Regions from separate parts of the Herbidospora sp. RD11066 genome, predicted to be linked through region 1. Evidence: riboswitches for the same ligand, from Rfam matches in the RefSeq annotation. Region 1 holds a riboswitch; each other region holds the start of a gene.

Region 1 (6,018 bases):
GCTCGACGCGCTGCTGCGCCGGGGGCCGCGCGACCGCCTTCCCGGGAAGGACGTGTCGATGCTGCTCGCGGGCCTGCTGCACCGCGAGGGCATCGCGGCGGCGACGCCGGGGCGGCGGGCCGACTACCTGCCGCCCGACGCCTTTACGATGTAGATTCCAAGTCGCCCTCGGTGTCCAGGAAGGCCTGCTGGAGGGCGGCGAGGATCTCCTGGTCGGGCTCGGCCCACATGCCGCGTCCGGCCGCTTCGAGGAGGCGTTCGGCGATGCCGTGCAGGGCCCAGGGGTTCGACTCGCTGAGGAACTTGCGGTTCTCCTCGTCGAGGACGTAGGTGGCGGCGATCTTGTCGTACATCCAGTCGGCGACCACGCCGGTGGTGGCGTCGTAGCCGAAGAGATAGTCGACCGTGGCGGCCAGTTCGAAGGCGCCCTTGTAACCGTGGCGGCGCATCGCGGCCAGCCAGCGCGGGTTGACCACGCGGGCGCGGAAGATCCGGCTGGTCTCCTCGGTGAGGCTGCGGGTCCTGACCGCGTCGGGGCGGGTCGAGTCGCCGATGTAGGCCTTCGGGTCGCGGCCGGTGAGGGCGCGGACGGTGGCGATCATGCCGCCGTGGTACTGGAAGTAGTCGTCGGAGTCGGCGATGTCGTGCTCGCGGGTGTCGACGTTCTTGGCCGCGATGTTGATCCTTTTGTACGCCGACTCCATGTGCTCCCGGGCCGGGACGCCGTCGACGCCCCGGCCGTAGGCGTAGCCGCCCCAGACGGCGTAGACCTCGGCGAGGTCGCGGTCGTCGCGCCACGTGCGGCTGTCGATCAGCGGGAGCAGCCCGGCCCCGTAGGCGCCGGGAGCCGAGCCGAAGATCCGCAACGTCGACCCGTCTTCCTGGACGTGGTCGCGGACGTAGTTGCCCTCTTCGTCGAGGTCGGCCACGAGCTTGACGGCGTCGTCCATCAGCGCCACCACGTGGGGGAAGGCGTCGCGGAAGAAGCCGCTGATGCGGACGGTGACGTCCACGCGGGGGCGGCCGAGTTCGGCGGCGGGGATGATCTCCAGGCCGGTCACGCGGCGGGAGGCGTCGTCCCAGACCGGGCGGACGCCCAGCAGGGCGAGCACCTCGGCGATGTCGTCTCCGGCGGTGCGCATGGCGCTGGTGCCCCAGATGGACAGGCCGACCGAGCGGGGCCACTCCCCCGTGTCGGTCCGGTAGCGCTCGACCAGCGACTCGGCCATGGCCTGGCCGGTCTCCCAGGCCAGGCGGCTGGGCACGGCCTTGGGGTCGACGGAGTAGAAGTTGCGGCCGGTCGGCAGCACGTTGACCAGACCGCGCAGGGGCGATCCGCTGGGCCCGGCGGGGATGTAGCCGCCTTCGAGGGCGTGCAGGACGTTGGTGATCTCGTCGGCGGTGCCGTTCAGGCGGGGGACGATCTCGGTGGCGGCGAACCGGAGGATGTCGCCGACCGGGCCGTCCTGCGTGACGGCGCCGGGGTCCCAGCCCGCCGCCTCCATCTCCGCGACCAAGGCGCGCGCCTCGGCCTCGACCGCGTCCACGTCGGCGCGGGCGTCGCCGTGTTCGGTCAGGCCCAGGGCCTCGCGCAGGCCGGGGAGCGCCTGGTCGCCGGCCCACATCTGCTTGGCCCGCAGGATCGCGAGGACCAGGTCGATTCTCGCTTCGCCAGAAGGGACCTGGCCGAGGACGTGCAGGCCGTCGCGGATCTGGACGTCCTTGACCTCGCACAGCCAGCCGTCGACGTGCAGGAGGAAGTCGTCGAACTCGGCGTCGTGGGGGCGGTCGTCCAGGCCGAGGTCGTGGTCGAGGCGGGCGGCCTGGATGAGCGTCCAGATCTGGGCGCGGACGGCCGGGAGCTTGGCCGGGTCCATGGCGGCGATGGAGGCGTGCTCGTCGAGGAGCTGCTCCAGGCGGGCCATGTCGCCGTAGGTCTCGGCGCGGGCCATCGGGGGCACGAGGTGGTCGACCAGGGTGGCGTGGGCGCGGCGTTTGGCCTGGGTGCCCTCGCCCGGGTCGTTCACGAGGAAGGGGTAGATGAGCGGCAGGTCGCCGAGGGCGGCGTCGGGGCCGCAGGCGGCCGACAGGCCGGCCGACTTGCCGGGGAGCCATTCGAGGTTGCCGTGCTTGCCGACGTGCACGACGGCGTCGTACCGGTTCGACAGCCAGTGGTAGGCGGCCAGGAAGTGGTGGCTGGGCGGCAGGTCGGGGTCGTGGTAGATGGCGATGGGGTTCTCGCCGAAGCCGCGCGGCGGCTGGACCATGACGACGACGTTCTCGTCCTGGAGGGCGGCGAGCACGATGTCGTCGCCGTCGACGAACAGCTCTCCCGGGGCGGGGCCCCAGTGCCGCTCCATCGCCTCGCGGAGGTCGGCGGGCAGGCCGTCGAAGTGCCGCCGGTAGACGTCCTTGTGGATGCGGACCGGGTTGCCGGCGAGTTGCTCGTCGGTGAGCCAGTCGGGGTCCTGGCCGCCCGCGGCGATCAGGGCGTGGATGAGGGCGTCGCCGTCCTGGGCGGCCACGCCGGGGAAGTCGCCGATCTTGTACCCGGCCTCGCCCATGGCCCGCAGCAGCCGGACCACGCTGCGCGGGGTGTCCAGGCCGACGGCGTTGCCGATGCGGGAGTGCTTGGTCGGGTAGGCCGACAGCATGATCGCCACGCGGCGCTCTTCGACGGGGATGTGGCGCAGCCGGGCGTGCCGGACCGCCACTCCCGCCACCCGGGCGGCGCGCTCGGGGTCGGCGGCGTAGACGGTGAGGCCGTCGGGGTCGATCTCCTTGAACGAGAACGGGACCGTGATGATCCGGCCGTCGAACTCGGGGATGGCGATCTGCGAGGCCGCGTCCAGCGGGGACAGCCCGTCGTCGGCGGCCTCCCAGGTGGCGCGGTCGGTGGTCAGGCAGAGCCCCTGGAGGATCGGGATGTCGAGATCGGCCAGCGCGCCGACGTCCCACGCCTCGTCCTCGCCGCCCGCCTGCGCGGTCGCGGGCCGGGTACCCCCCGCCGCCAGCACGGTGACGATCAGCGCGTCACACTCGCTCAGCGTCTCGATCAGCCCGGCCTCGGCGGTGCGCAGCGAGGCGCAGTAGACGGGCAGGGGACGTCCACCGGCTTGGACAATCGCTTCGGACAAAGTCCGGATGAAAGAGGTGTTGCCGGCGACGTGATGGGCGCGGTAGTAGAGGATCCCAACCACCGGTTGTCCTGAAATTTCCGGACTGCGCGCAGCGCTGTCCGGACCCCCCGCACCCTGCGCGCCAACCTTTGCCGCTGCTTCCGCAGTTTGCCCTGTCCGTGTTTCTGCCGCCGTGCTCGGCTCCGCCACGTGGCTTTCGGGATCGGGCCGAACACCCGGATCTGCCGAAATTTCGGGCAATGCATGGGGAGGGGTGACGCTGAGGCCGGCAGTCTCGCCAAGGCCCCACGACGGCAGTGCGGCCGGAGGGGCGAAGCCGTTTCCGGTCAGGAGCAGGGTGTCGCTGAGGAAGTTGTGCAGTTCGGTCAGGTTGGCGGGGCCGCCGTGGGCCAGGTAGGCGTGGGCCTCGGCGCACACGCCGCTCGGGACCGTCGAGAGCTCCATCAACTCCGCGTCGGGGGCCTGTTCGCCGCCCAGCACCACAACCGGCTTCCCGCCGGCCAGGAGGATGTCCAGGCCCTCTTCGTAGGCGCGGCGGCCGCCCAGCAACCGGACCACGATCACGTCGGCGTCGTCGAGTAACGACGTCGGGTCGGGGGTTCGGGAGGGGTTCGCCAACCGGTAGGGGGCGCCGCTCGCGCGGGCGCTCAGGAGGTCGGTGTCCGATGTGGACAGCAAAACGATCATGGCGAGCCCTCCCTCGGGGTCCGCGCCCCGGGTCGTGTGTTCAGGTGACGGCCGAGTCTCCTGGCTCCCGGATCAGGGCTCACCCCGGCCTTCCCTGTGACAGTGGCCGTTGGTGGGGTTCGCTCCCCGGTGACAGTGGCGGGACCGCGCCGGATTCACACCGGCTTCCTCGTTTGTGCCGTCGCCCGATGAGACTACGGGACTCCCCCGGCTTGCAAGACCCACGGGGGGCTTTACCATCCTCGACGTGGCCATTACCGGACATTCCTCGCGCGACGCCTGTCCCGGCGCGCTCCAGGTCCATCAGGCGGCGGACGGGCCGCTGGCCCGGGTCCGGCTGCCCGGAGGCGACCTGACCGGGGCGCAGCTCGCGGTCCTCGCGACCGCCGGCGGGGGCGTGCTGGAGCTGACCTCGCGCGCGAACATCCAGGTCAGAGGGGTCGACGACCCGGCCGGGTTCGCCGAGGCGATCGCGGCGGCGGGGCTGCTGCCGTCGGCCTCCCACGAGCGGGTGCGCAACATCGTCGCCTCGCCGCTGTCCGGTTCCGCCGCTTTCCGCGCGCTGGTGAAGGGTCTCGACGAGGCGATCTGCGCCGTACCGGAACTGGCCGATCTGTCCGGGCGGTTCCTGTTCGCGGTCGACGACGGCTCCGGGGATGTGGCGGGTCTCGGCGCCGACGTGGTGCTGATGTCCCGCGGTGAGCACTTCGCCGTCTTCGCCGGAACCACCGATCTTTCTTTACGGCTACCGCCCACTGAGGCGATCCACGCAGCGGTCCACGTCGCGCAGACCTTCCTCCGGCTCTCCGAGGGCGAATGGCGTATCCCCGAGGGCACCTTCCCGGGACCGAAGGCGACCTTCCCCGAACCCCGGACCAGCGGCTACGTCGGCGACTTCGGCGCGATGACCGGCGCCCTGGTCCCCCTCGGCCGCCTGACCGCCGCCCAGGCGCTGGTGCTGGCCGAGGCCGAGTGGCTGCGGATCACGCCCTGGCGCACCCTGCTCGTCCCCGCGGGCACCCGCCTGCCCGAGGGGCTGATCACCGACCCCGGCAGCCCCTGGCTCCACGTCACCGCCTGCACCGGCTCGCCCGGCTGCGCGAAGTCGCTGAGCGACGTGCAGGCGGACGCCCGGCCCATCGGCGTGCCCGTCCACTGGTCCGGCTGCGCGCGCAGGTGCGGGCGGCCCAGGGGCGAGGTCACCGACCTGATCGCCACCCCGTCCGGCTACCAGCGGAGCGCATCGTGACCTACATCAAGGACGGCGCCGAGATCTACCGCCAGTCCTTCGCCACCATCCGCGCCGAGGCCGACCTGTCGGCCCTGCCGCCCGACGTGGCGCGGGTCGCGGTCCGCATGATCCACGCCTGCGGCATGACCGACCTGCCCGGCGACATGGCCTGGTCGGACGGGGTCGTCGCGGCGGCCAGGAAGGCGCTGGACGCGGGCGCGCCGATCCTCTGCGACGCCAACATGGTCGCGGCGGGGGTGACGCGGAAGCGGTTGCCGTACAAGAACGAGGTTCTGTGCACCCTCGCGGACCCGCGCGTTCCGGCGCTGGCGGCGGAGCTCGGGACGACCCGCAGCGCGGCGGCGCTGGAGCTGTGGCGCGAGCGGATGGGCGGCGCGGTGGTGGCGGTCGGGAACGCGCCGACGGCGCTGTTCCGGCTGCTGGAGATGGTCGCCGAGGGGGCGCCGCGACCGGCGGCGGTGATCGGGATCCCGGTGGGGTTCATCGGCGCGGCCGAGTCGAAAGACGCGCTGGCCGCCTCTGACCTGGAGTTTCTGGTGGTTCGCGGTCGCCGTGGCGGCAGCGCGATGACGGCGGCGGCGCTCAACGCCATCGCCAGTGACGAGGAATGATGACCGGAACGCTCTACGGCGTGGGCCTCGGCCCCGGCGACCCCGAACTGGTGACCGTGAAGGCGGCCCGGCTGCTCGGCGAGGCCGGGGTGATCGCCTACCACAGCGCCCGGCACGGCCGCAGCATCGCCCGCTCGGTCGCCGCCCCCTACCTGCGCGAGGGCCAGATCGAGGAGGCCCTGGTCTACCCGGTGACGACCGAGACCACCGACCACCCGGGCGGCTACCAGGGCGCCCTCGACGAGTTCTACGCGAACTGCGCCGCCCGGCTCGCCGCCCACCTCGACGCGGGCCGCGACGTGGTGGTCCTGTGCGAGGGCGATCCGCT
Region 2 (6,018 bases), on a different contig from region 1:
GATCGCCTGCTACGCGGCGAAGCGCGATAGTCCTTGGGATTGCCGCTGATGCGCCCGGGCCATCAGACGGTCCAGTCCTCTCCGCTGCCCCCAATAGCTGCCAACATCAGTGGCCCGACCGAGGGGTCAATGTCGTCTTCGCGTGTCCGTTCACTGACGACGTACACCCCGGCCTTATGCCCAACCTGCACAGACGGCGTTGACGCCGACAGAGGGCCACGAACAATCGGGCGGCGGGGGCAACCGCAACAGTAGACCCATTGTGGGCTTTGGGTGCAGGATGATGACTTGCACAAGTGAGCTAATGGCGAGCTAGCCATGCTTGCTATGAAGCCTGGGAGGTTTCAAATTGGAAGCGGCGGCAGCTTGGGTGACGGCAATAATCGCACCGGCAGCACTCGCTATTGCCTATTTAACCTATAGGAGTCAGCGCGGAAAATCTCGCCTTGAGTATGTGGTGGTGAACAACACTTCGGTAGTGCCAAGAGCGGTAGCATCCCGCCTTGATGTCACATACAATGGCAAGCCCATACCTGATGCATCAGTGACAGTTATTCGCATCGTCAACACCGGCGATAAACCATTCTCTCCAGAGAATTTCAATACAGAGCTCGCCGTCCGCGCATTGGGCGCCGAAGAGATTGTCTCAGCATCGATCACGAGCATCAGGCCTCCAGATTTGAATCCAGAACTCTCCATCGAGAGAGACCGCGCCAGAATTGCGCCACTATTGCTTAACCCGGGAGACATGATAGAGATCCAGCTCCTTGTTGCAGGATTAGCTAACAGAGTAATCCTAGAAGGTCGAATCTTTGGCGTGACCCCCTTAGCACGCAAAGGGCTACCATATCCCCCCGGAACTGGCATCGAAGGAGAGCTGTCAAACTGGTTCGAGAAAGCAATGATGTTTATCGTGCCCGGTTTGGCAATAAGCATCCTCTCAATTCCTTTATTAATCACATCATTGATAAATCCCATCATCAAAGCGGTTATTGCGGCAGGCGTGGTGCTGGTAGTATTCGTACTTCACCCGATGTATATACGTCACCTAATCAAAATGCGTAGATTATGGGCACCGTAGGACAAAAGGGGGGACTTTAGTGTCAACCGCCAGGCAGGCGAAGTGGAGCAGCGGCGCATACAGCCACACACCTCGCATAGTTGCGATGAACCAAGGAAGCTTCTTGGCGGCTGCGGGCATCGAATGTTGGAAGGGGACGCTCGATGAGTTGATGGTGGCCATCAGGTCACTGCCTCAGGCAATCGGCGTCGAGCAGATATCGATCGTGCGCGCCTGGATATCGTGGACCAGTGGACAGCAGGAAGTGATATCAAACATTGATTCACTAAATCAAAGATTGGAAGGTGCAACACTTGAGGAAATTTTCTCTCTTCGGGTCGAAGTAGCATCGAGCCCGCAGGGAATATCTGGACTCGTAGTTGCTCGCCAGCGAATACCTGGACTTCTGGTTAACGTCAACGGAAACGACCAAGCAAAGGTACTCGGAGTTACTCAGCTAGTTTTCCAGGAAATGATGATTGGTTATGTTGATCGAATGGGTGGATGGCGTGCGCCAATTTGGATACTCCTATCCCTTGCCCCAATGATGCTCGTCTCCTTTTTTATTCAAGAGAACGCCGAAAACAATGTTTCTCGTTCATTTCTCGTCATCGCAAGTGCTGCATCGGCTATAATGATCTTGGGGTTAGGTTATCGAATGCTGCAACATTCGATCGCTTTTACTCTTGTGCAAGTCCTGCCCCGCAAGCGAGGAAGTGCCCTTCTTGAGTGGGCGATAAAGAAATATAGAATACCTGCAATCAAATGGCTCGCTGGCCTCGTCGGGGTAATTTTGGTTGGAATTGCTACCAATAAAATCGCCGATTGGATCCCCTGGCCCTAATTTGACCATTGGGTTTGATGGACTTGTTCTCGTGAACAGGTGACGTACCGATGTCACGTCAGTATGGCCCCGAACATGATTTGCGCGGCGGCGCGGTCCGTGACCGGCCGAAGAGCCGCAGCGCGGACCGCGACCGCCAAGCGCGCGGCACGCCGCAGGCGGGCCGCCTTGACCCTGTAGTGAAAATCCTCGCGGCCGTGTGCTCCCTACCGATCTTGCAGACATCTCGCCAAACGGGAAGACTGCCCGAGGTTCATGTAGTGGTGCTGGTCAACGACACAAACGCCTAACCTGGACCGCTCGGTGCCTAGTCTCTGGCCCTCGAAGTCCTTGTTGCCTTTGTGCACCAACTACTGATAGTTGGTGTCGAACCACTTGGTCATCTCCAGCGGCGCGACGTCCTGCGTTCCCCGCGCCATGGCGAAGTAGCCGTCGAGCGCGTCGGCCGCCACGGCGGCGCGGTGCCTGTCGGGGATGGCGCCGACCATGACGGTGGTGTCGAGCACATGGTCGTACAGGGAGAAATCACCGGTGGGAACCTCGGCCAGACCCGATTCCACCATGTCGCGCCAGTTGGCGCGACGCAGGGTGGCGGCGGTGGCGCGCAGGTCGCCGGCGCTGAGACGACCGGCCCAGTAGCCCTCGACGGCCTTCTTGAGTTCCCGGTCGGCGCCCTGTCGTGGGTAGCCGTAGACGGTGGCGAGTGTCACGAAACTCTCCTTCGCGAGTCACGGAAGACATCCGATCGCACTCGAACGAAGGCACGGCCACGGCACGGAACCACGCCCGCCCGCTGCGCCGGCCCGCCCTCGAGGCCATCGACGTTTCCGCGCGCGGCCGCGCGCGGGCAGTGGCAGGTCTTCGGACTCGTGGGCGTCGTGCTCGTTCCTACTGGCCGTCGCTTCCCCGGCCCCAAGGCCGAGTGCTGGTTGACGGCGGTCGTTCCCACTCACCGCTGCGGGGCAGTCCCGGATTCACACCGGGTTCCCTCTTGCGACTCCCCGCCTGGCTGACAGGGCGAACCGACTGCGCTCCCACCCTACGGCCGGCGGCGGGGCGGCCGGAACCGGTGGAGTTCGAGGATCGCGGGTAACGGCACCAGACCCGGGCCGCCCGCGCTGATCCACGCCGCGATGTCGGCGGTCGCGTTCTCGTCGTTGACGAAGGCGAGCCACACCGGCCGCCCTCCGGCGGCGCGGCCCTCCGGCGTCGGCTGCACGACGACGACGTTGGCCTGGTCGCACACGTCGAGGCAGTCGGTCACGCGGACCTCGGCGACCTCGCCCAACAACCTGATCTGCTCGTCGTGGTCGAGATGGGGCACTTTGCGGGCGCTGCCGCAGCAGCAGTCCCGGCATACCGTGATCCTCTTCACACGGGCCTCTCTCGGGGAGATCCGCCCCGGCTGGTGAGGAGGCGACCGCGTGAGTCTCTGGCTCCCGGTGCTCACGCACCGGTCACAGTGGCGGGACCGCGCCGGATTCGCACCGGTTTCCTCAGTCCGCGCTCGCCTTTCCCGAATTGTACGACTATGTCGCGACCAGCTCGGTGGGCAGCAGCCGCAGCCCCCGCACGACGGAGGGAGTGGCCGCGAACGCCTCCCCCACCACGGGATCGCTGTGCAGCAGGTGCGCCAGGTGCCGCAGGGCGTGCGCCGCGACGTTCTCCACCTGAAGGTCCTGCGGCGTCGGTGTCGCGGGGGCCTCGCCGCGGGCGAGCCGGTAGTCGGTCAGCAGGTCGGCGGGAGAGGCCGGGTCGGGGTCGGGGCAGACGGCGTAGGTCAGCACCAGCCTCCCGTGTGCCTCGTAGCGCCAGCTCGTGGAGTGCACTACCGTGACCGCGTCGCCGGCCGCGACCTCCGCGTGGCGGCGGGCGGCCTGGTCGGGGGTCTCGCCGTCGCGCAACGTGGTCTCCAGCCGGCGGTACCGCCAGCCGAGGTCGTCGGCGCGCAATGCCAGGATCTCCACTGACAGCGGTACGAGCCCCACGAGCTTCCTCCCACTTGTTGCAACTGATATGCAGCAGCGTACCGATCGCAGGTTGTGGACGAGAGGCGGAGACCATGGCCGGACTGTTCGTGCTGATGGGGTCGGGTGAGACCAGCCCCACCATGGTCGAGGTCCACCGGTCGGCGGCCCGCGCGCTGGGTGGGCGGCCCCGGGCGGTGCTGCTGGACACCCCTTACGCGTTCCAGGAGAACGCGGCCGACATCTCGGCCCGTGCCCGTGACTACTTCGCCCGCAGCGTCGGTCTCGACGTGGCCGTCGGCGCCGACGTCGCGGGGGCCGACTGGGTGTTCTCCGGCCCCGGCAGCCCGACCTACGCGCTCGACCGCTGGTCGGAGGGCCCGCTCGGCGCCGACCTGCGGTCACGGGTGGCGGCCCGCGAAGGTGTCACCGTGCTCGCCTCCGCCGCCGCGTGCACCGCCGGGGTCGCCACCGTTCCCGTGTACGAGATCTACAAGGTCGGCGCGCCCCCGCACTGGCGGGAGGGCCTCGACCTGCTCGGTCCCCTCGGGCTGCGGGCCGTCGTGATCCCCCACTACGACAACACCGAGGGCGGCACCCACGACACGCGCTACTGCTACCTCGGCGAGCGCCGCCTGACCCTGATGGAGGCCGAGCTCGACGACGACGTCTCCGTGCTCGGCCTCGACGAACACACCGCCGTCACCGTCGACCTCGGCACCGGACGGGTGACCGTGGCCGGCCGGGGCGGCCTGACCATCCGCCGCCACGGCGTGCAGACCCGGCTGCCCGCCGGGACCGTCACCGACCTGGCCGGGCTGCGCGACCTCGCCCACGGCGCCGCCGTCGCCGCTTCCCCGCCCGCTCCCCCGGCGACCGCGGCCGACGTTACGCTCGCCGAGGTGATGAGCGGCTGCGCCGACCGCTTCACCTCGGCGCTGGCCGGCTACGACGGCCCGGAGGCGGCCGCGGCCGTGCTCGACCTGGAGGCGGAGATCCTCCGGTGGTCGGCCGACACCGAGGCCGACGAGGGCGGCGTCGAGCAGGCCCGCGACGCCCTCCGGCTGATGATCGCCAAGCTCGGCGCGTCGGCGGGGCACACAGACCGCGTCGTCGCGGCCGTCGTCGCCCTCCGCGCCGAACTCCGCGCGAGGGGCGACTACCGGGCGGCCGACGAGCTCAGGCGGGCGCTCGCGACCGCCGGTGTGACCGTTCAGGACGCGGGCGACGGCCCGAGGTGGGAGCTCCTCTAACGCGTCTCGGCGCCGACGGCGACCGGGGCCTCCTCCTCCGGCGCGGGTGGGTCGAGCGTGTCGGCGAGCAGCGGCGGCCGGGTGGTCCGGCGCCGTTCGAGGAGCACGTCGACCGCCAGGAACACCGCCAGGCTGACCGCGACCATCGGCACGAAGTAGCCCACGAACACCGTCGTCACGACCACCAGCGCCAAAACCCCCGGTGTCAGCGCGCGCAGGCTGCCGCGCGGCGCCGGGCGCCCGAACCTCGCGCCCCCGTTGCGGGTCGGGCGGCGCTGCCACCACATGCCGTAGCCGCGCACGATGACGAAGATCACGCCGATCGCGAGCGCGGCCAGCACGAGCTGGTTGGCGATGCCGAACAGGATGCCCATGTGGGCGTCGATGGTCCAGTTGGTCATCTTGGCCATGAAGGGCCACTCGTCGAAGTCGACCCGGTCGACGACCGTGCCGGTGCTCCCGTTGACGGTGACCGCGTCGAAGCGGGTGGGCCAGTCGCGCTTGCTCTCGTTCACCTTCCAGGCCGACTGGCCGTCGGCGGGCGGCGCGATGAACAGGGGGACCCGCAGGCCCTGCGCGGTGGCGGTGGCCATGACGCCGTCGATGCCGACGCCCGAGGTGAACACCGCGTCGCCGCCCTCGGCGGCCGGGGCGGTTCCCGCGTGCTGGTGTTCGGCCGCCTGGCCGTCGGCGGTGAGGCTCGTCTCCAGCGGCGGGGAGGTCCAGTCGAACAGCGTCCGGACGTCCGCGATCTTCGCTCCCGCGTAGTTCGACCAGGTCAGGCCGGTGACCGAGAGCAGCAGCAGGCCGAGTGTGATCCACACGCCGGTGGCCGCGTGCCACGACAGGTTCCGCGAGCGCCCCTTCTTGGCCGAGGTGTCCGGCAGCGTGATG
Region 3 (6,018 bases), on a different contig from region 1:
CCGCCGGCGCCGGCGGCCTGCTGGACGAGGTACTTGCCGTTGGCCGGGATCGTGCCCGAGAGGTTCGTCATCTGGAAGACGGCACCGGCGGCCGAGGCGTATTGAACGCTCCAACCGGACACGTTGATCGGGTTGCCCGTGAGGTTGGCCAGCTCGATGAAGTCGTTCTTGATGGTCGCGCCCGAGTTGCCGCCGCCGCCGTAGACCGCGGAGATGACGACGTCGGACGACAGCGCGTTCGCGGCGGGAAGGGCGCTCAGCGATGCCGCGAGCATTAACGACGACAGGCTGGCCGCCGTGATCAGCCTGCGGGCTCTGGGTTTTGCCACGGGTGTGTGCTCCTCCTCAGGACAGTGTTCCTCAGAGAGCATGGTGCCAGCCCATATCTCTTGGAAATGGCACATTCTGCTACTACCGAGGAGTTCTCCGTTTCTTTCCGTGACGTTTCACTTCTCGGGGCCTGCGACGTGCGCAAACAGCGATTTGACGACATTCGGATACGGCTTGCCGACAATCGCGGTGAAGTGTTCGTGAGCCGCCGACGGTGAATGAACGTCAAAGTTAGCCAAGGAGCCGGGCCGTCTCGTCCCAGAGCCGGTCGGCCAGAACCGGGTCGGCCGCGTAATCGGCCAGCGAAGGCCCGACCGGCACCTCCTGGTCGTCGGCGAAGTAGCGCCCGCTGACCTCGACCTCCCCGAGGGCCAGCAGCAGCGAGGTGGACGCCCCCTGCTCGGGCGTCTTCCACCCGGGCGGTACCTCCAGGACGTTCCCCTGCTCGTCCTTCGCGCCGACGAAGTCGAGCTGGGCGTCGTCGAGGTGCCGCTGGAGGTTGGTCATGATCCCGCCCGGATGCGCGGCGTTGACGAGGAGTCCGGGCCACCGCCGCGCCGCCCCCACCGCGAACAGCACGTTGGCCGTCTTCGACTGCGCGTAGGCCTGCCACGGGTCGTAGGCCCGCCGCTCGAAGTGGACGTCGTCGAAGTGCACCGGAGACATCAGGTGGGCGGCCGAGGCGACCACCACGATCCTGCCCCCGTCGGGGATCGAGGGCCGCAGGCCGATGGCCAGCGCGGCGTGCCCGACGTGGTTGGTGGCGAACTGCAACTCCCACCCGTCGCCGGTACGCGTGAGCTCCGGCAGCGCCATGATCCCCGCGTTGTTCACCAGGACGTCGAGCGGCCCGTCCCAGGCGTCCGCGAAGGAACGCACCGACCCGAGATCGGCCAGGTCGAGCCGCCCGACCGCCACCTTCCGCCCGGTCGCCTCGCGAATCCGCTCGGCGGCGACGAGACCGCTCTCCGGATTCCGGACCGCGAGGGTCACCTCGGCCCCGGCGCGGGCCAGGCCGAGCGCGGTCTCGTATCCGATGCCGGAAGCCCCGCCGGTCACCACTGCGCGCATGATCGATCCCTTCGATGGATTAAACCAACCAGATGGTTTAGTTAACCATAGAATCCAACCGGTTGGTTTAGAATCCAGGTGTGATGGCCTACGACTCCGCCGCGACCCGTGCCCGCCTGCTCGACGCCGCCTACGACGAGTTCGTCGAACGCGGTCTGGCCGGCGCCCGGGTCGACCGCATCGCCAAGGCGGCGGAGGCCAACAAGCAGGCCATCTACGCCTACTTCGGGTCGAAGGACGCCCTGTTCGACGCCGTCCTCGACGCCCGCCTGCGGGTCCTGGCCGACGTCGTCCCGTTCACCCCGTCCGACCTGCCGGGCTACGCGGCGGCGCTGTTCGACCGGTTCGCCGAAGATCCCGGCCTGCTGCGGCTGACCCAGTGGAAGACCCTGGAGCACCCCGACGCCTCCGAGGCCGAACTCGCCGCCCACCTGGGCAAGTCGGGGGAGGTCTCCGAGGCGCTGGGCCTCGACGCCGAGCGCGGCATGGACGCCCTGATGATCGCCCTGGCCGTGGCCCAGGCGTGGAGCATCACCCCGCCCGCCATCCGCACCCTCGGCGCCCCCCACGACGAGGCGCGCCGGGCCCGCCATCGCAGGGCGGTCGTCGCGGCGGTGGGGGCGTACGTGAAGACCCTAGAAACTGAAGGAATCACCGGCTGACAGCAGCACCAGCCGGTCGTCGAGTTCGTACTTCTCGAAGGCGTCCCACAGGTCGCCGGGGCCTTCGGTGAAGTGCTGCCAGCCGTCCATGTGGACGGGGATCACCACTTCGGCGCCCATGATCAGCGTCGCCTCCACGACCTCCTCGGCGGTGAAGGTCAGGAAGCCGTCGACCAGCGGGGTCCGCGCGGCCCCGGCGAAGAAGAGGCCCGCGTCCATCGGCCCGAGGCGCTCGGTGATCTCCCTGGTGGCTTCGAGGTCGGCGTTGTCGCCGCTCACGTAGATCGCGGGTAGATCGAAAGCGGTCAGCACGAAGCCCGTCACCGGCCCGGTGAGATCTTCCGTGCCCGGTGGGCCGTGCCGGGCGGGCACCCACGTGATGCGCAACGAGCCGCCGTCGGGGCGTTCGAAGGTCTGGTGCTCCCAGGACGTCAGCCCGGTGATGTCCTCGCCGAGCCGTGCGGCGGCCTCGGGGGTGGTGAGCACTTCGGGCACCTCGTCGAGCAGGGCCCGGCCCGAACGGTCGAGGTTGTCGGCGTGCTGGTCATGGGAGAGCAGGACGATGTCGAGATCGCCCAGTTCCTCCAGTGAGACGGCGGGACCGGCGGTCTTGATGAGGGTGCGGGTGCCGCTGGCGATCGGTCCGGGCCCGTCGAAGCAGGGGTCGGTGAGCAGTCGGAGGCCGCCGATCTCCAGCAGCGCGGTGGGCCCGCCGACCAGCCGTACGGTGCAGGTTTTCCGTTCGGACTCCATCATCCCATCCTGCGCACACCCGTCCAGGAGCCCTCGGGCGGGGTCACTACTAGCACAATCGGGCACCAGATGTTGATGTGGCAGCTGAGATCGATCCCATATATGGTGTCCCACGCGTTGGTTCGCCTCACCGGCCAGGTGGGGCGTCGCAAGAGGGAACCCGGTGCGAATCCGGGACTGCCCCGCAGCGGTGAGTGGGAACGAAAGCCGTCATCGAGCACTGGATCCTTCGAGGGTCTGGGAAGCGACGGCCGGTAGGCGCTCGTACAGAGCACGCCCGCGAGTCCGAAGACCTGCCAACCGCTTTGGACCGAGGCCGCGTGGGACGGCCCCGCCCGGTGCCCTCGTGCCCGCGCGCCTCGGTGTGTTCGCGAGGAGAGGACGAGCGCGGGAATGCGCATCAAGAAGCGCGACGGATCACTCGAACCGGTCGACGTGACCAGGATCGTGCGTGCGGTCGAAGGCTGTTCCGGCGGGCTCGCCGACGTCGAGCCGCTCCGGGTCGCCACCAGGACCATCAGCGGCCTGTACGACGGCGCCACCACCGCCGAACTCGACCGTCTGTCGATCCAGACCGCCGCCGAGATGATCGGCGAGGAGCCGCAGTACTCCCGGCTGGCCGCACGGTTGCTGGCGGCGTACATCACCAAAGAGGTGGACGCCGACACGTTCAGCCAGTCGATCAAGGAAGGCCACGCCCTCGGCCTGATCGGCGACCCCACCGCCGCCTTCGTGGCCGACCACGCCGACCTGCTCGACGCCGTGGTCGACCCGGCCAACGATCACCGCTTCGAATACTTCGGTCTCAGAACCGTGTACGACCGCTACCTGCTCCGCCACCCCCAGACGCGGTTGCCCGTCGAGACCCCCCAGTTCTGGCTCCTCCGGGTCGCCTGCGGCCTCGCCCAGACCCCCGAGGAAGCGGTCGAGCTCTACCGCCTGATGTCGTCGCTGGCCTATCTGCCCAGCTCGCCGACGCTGTTCAACTCGGGCACCGGGCACACCCAGATGTCGTCGTGCTACCTGGTCGACTCTCCCCGCGACGAACTCGGCTCGATCTACGACCGGTACGCCCAGGTCGCCCACCTGTCGAAGTTCGCCGGCGGCATCGGCATCTCCTGGTCGCGGGTCCGGTCGAGGGGCGCCCTGATCAAGGGCACCAACGGCCACTCGAACGGGATCGTCCCGTTCCTGCGCACCCTCGACGCCTCGGTGGCGGCGGTGAACCAGGGCGGCCGCCGCAAGGGCGCCGCGTGCGTCTACCTGGAGCCCTGGCACCCCGACGTCGAGGAGTTCCTGGAGCTCAAGGACAACACCGGCGAGGACGCCCGCCGCACCCACAACCTCAACCTGGCCAACTGGATCCCCGACGAGTTCATGCGCCGCGTCGAGGCCGACCAGACGTGGTCGCTGTTCGACCCCAACGACCTGCCCGAACTGCCCGACCTGTGGGGCGACGCCTTCGACGAGGTCTACCGGAAGGCCGAGGCCGACGGCCGCGCGGTCCGCCAGATCCGCGCCCGCGACCTGTACGCCAAGATGATGCGCACCCTGGCCCAGACCGGCAACGGCTGGATGACCTTCAAGGACGTCTCCAACCGCACCTGCAACCAGGCCGCCGAGCCGCAGAACGTGGTGCACCTGTCGAACCTGTGCACCGAGATCATCGAGGTCTCCAACGACGAGGAGACCGCGGTCTGCAACCTGGGCTCCGTCAACCTGGCCGCCCACCTGGCCGACGGCGGCATCGACTGGGCCAAGCTGCGCCGGACCGTGAGAACGGCGGTCGTCTTCCTCGACCGCGTGATCGACATCAACTACTACCCGACCCAGCAGGCCGCGGCGAGCAACCCCCGCTGGCGCCCGGTCGGCCTCGGCCTGATGGGCCTCCAGGACGTCTTCTTCGCCCTGAAGCTCCCCTTCGACTCCCTTGAGGCCCGCGAGCTCAGCACGAAGATCTCCGAGGAGATCTACCTCGCCGCCCTCGACACCTCGGCCGACCTCGCGGCCGAGCACGGCCCGCACCCGGCGTACCGGGAGACCTGGGCCGCGCGCGGAAAACTCCAGCCCGACCTGCACGGCCTCAGCCCCGAGTGGACCGCGCTCCGCGCGAAGATCGCCGAGCACGGCCTGCGCAACTCGCTGCTGATCGCCATCGCCCCCACCGCGACCATCGCCTCCATCGCGGGCTGCTACGAGTGCGTCGAACCCCAGGTCTCCAACCTGTTCAAGCGCGAGACCCTGAGCGGCGAGTTCCTCCAGATCAACAACGCCCTCGTCGCCGAACTCAAGACCCGGGGTCTGTGGACGGAGCCCGTCCGCACCGCCATCCGCCAGGCCGAGGGCTCGGTGCAGGGCCTGGGCGAGCTGCCGGACGACGTGCGCCGGCTGTTCCGCACCGCCTGGGAGCTCCCGCAGCGCGCGCTCATCGACATGGGGGCGGCGCGGGCTCCGTACATCGACCAGAGCCAGTCGCTCAACCTGTTCATGGCCAGCCCGACCATCGACAAGCTGTCGTCGATGTACCTCTACGCGTGGAAGTCGGGCCTGAAAACCACGTACTACCTGCGCTCGCGCCCCGCGACGCGCATCCAGCAGGCGACCGTCCCGGTCCTGACCCCTGCGGAAGTCTGCTCCCTGGAGAACCCCGAGTCCTGTGAGGCGTGCCAGTAATGCTGCTCGACCCCGGCATGAGCCTGACCCTGCGCCCGATGCGCTACCCGGCGTTCTTCGAGCGCTACCGCGACGCGATCAAGAACACCTGGCACGTCGAGGAGGTCGACCTCCACTCCGACCTCGCCGACCTGAAGAAGCTCTCCGACGCCGAACGCCACCTGGTCTCACGATTGGTGGCCTTCTTCGCCACGGGTGACACCATCGTCGCCAACAACCTGGTGCTCAACCTCTACCAGCACGTCAACGCCCCCGAAGCGCGCCTCTACCTGTCGCGGCAGCTCTTCGAAGAGGCCGTCCACGTGCAGTTCTACCTGAACCTGCTCGACACCTACGTCCCCGACGAGCAGGAGCGTTTCGAGGCCTTCGCCGCCGTCGAGAACATCCCGTCGATCAGCCGCAAGGCGGACTTCTGCTTCCGCTGGATCGACTCGCTCGGCGACCTCAAGACCCTGGAGACGAAGGACGACCGCCGCGCCTTCCTGCTCAACCTCATCTGCTTCGCCGCGTGCATCGAGGGCCTGTTCTT

The links. Region 1 has a riboswitch for cobalamin ahead of cobN (cobaltochelatase subunit CobN). Riboswitches for the same ligand answer to the same signal wherever they lie in the genome.
Region 2: another riboswitch for cobalamin. It lies ahead of ACYQ78_RS29405 (hypothetical protein); the one in region 1 lies ahead of cobN (cobaltochelatase subunit CobN).
Region 3: another riboswitch for cobalamin. It lies ahead of ACYQ78_RS14255 (ribonucleoside-diphosphate reductase subunit alpha); the one in region 1 lies ahead of cobN (cobaltochelatase subunit CobN).

Annotation. Positions count from the first base shown of each region.
Region 1 is NZ_BAAGDO010000010.1:230,802-236,819, reverse strand. Features, by position in the region: gene ACYQ78_RS32435 (serine/threonine-protein kinase) at 1-154, shown strand, start outside; gene cobN (cobaltochelatase subunit CobN) at 144-3,827, opposite strand; cobalamin riboswitch at 3,860-4,025, opposite strand; gene ACYQ78_RS32425 (hypothetical protein) at 4,075-5,076, shown strand; gene ACYQ78_RS32420 (precorrin-8X methylmutase) at 5,070-5,690, shown strand; gene ACYQ78_RS32415 (precorrin-2 C(20)-methyltransferase) at 5,690-6,018, shown strand, end outside.
Region 2 is NZ_BAAGDO010000008.1:437,735-443,752, reverse strand. Features, by position in the region: gene ACYQ78_RS29420 (hypothetical protein) at 350-1,081, shown strand; gene ACYQ78_RS29415 (hypothetical protein) at 1,167-1,904, shown strand; gene ACYQ78_RS29410 (hypothetical protein) at 2,255-2,614, opposite strand; cobalamin riboswitch at 2,740-2,947, opposite strand; gene ACYQ78_RS29405 (hypothetical protein) at 2,944-3,279, opposite strand; cobalamin riboswitch at 3,311-3,453, opposite strand; gene ACYQ78_RS29400 (hypothetical protein) at 3,434-3,892, opposite strand; gene ACYQ78_RS29395 (hypothetical protein) at 3,967-5,124, shown strand; gene ACYQ78_RS29390 (PepSY-associated TM helix domain-containing protein) at 5,121-6,018, opposite strand, start outside.
Region 3 is NZ_BAAGDO010000003.1:588,413-594,430, reverse strand. Features, by position in the region: gene ACYQ78_RS14275 (lamin tail domain-containing protein) at 1-329, opposite strand, end outside; gene ACYQ78_RS14270 (SDR family NAD(P)-dependent oxidoreductase) at 562-1,401, opposite strand; gene ACYQ78_RS14265 (TetR/AcrR family transcriptional regulator) at 1,485-2,063, shown strand; gene ACYQ78_RS14260 (MBL fold metallo-hydrolase) at 2,037-2,816, opposite strand; cobalamin riboswitch at 2,918-3,131, shown strand; gene ACYQ78_RS14255 (ribonucleoside-diphosphate reductase subunit alpha) at 3,210-5,489, shown strand; gene ACYQ78_RS14250 (ribonucleotide-diphosphate reductase subunit beta) at 5,489-6,018, shown strand, end outside.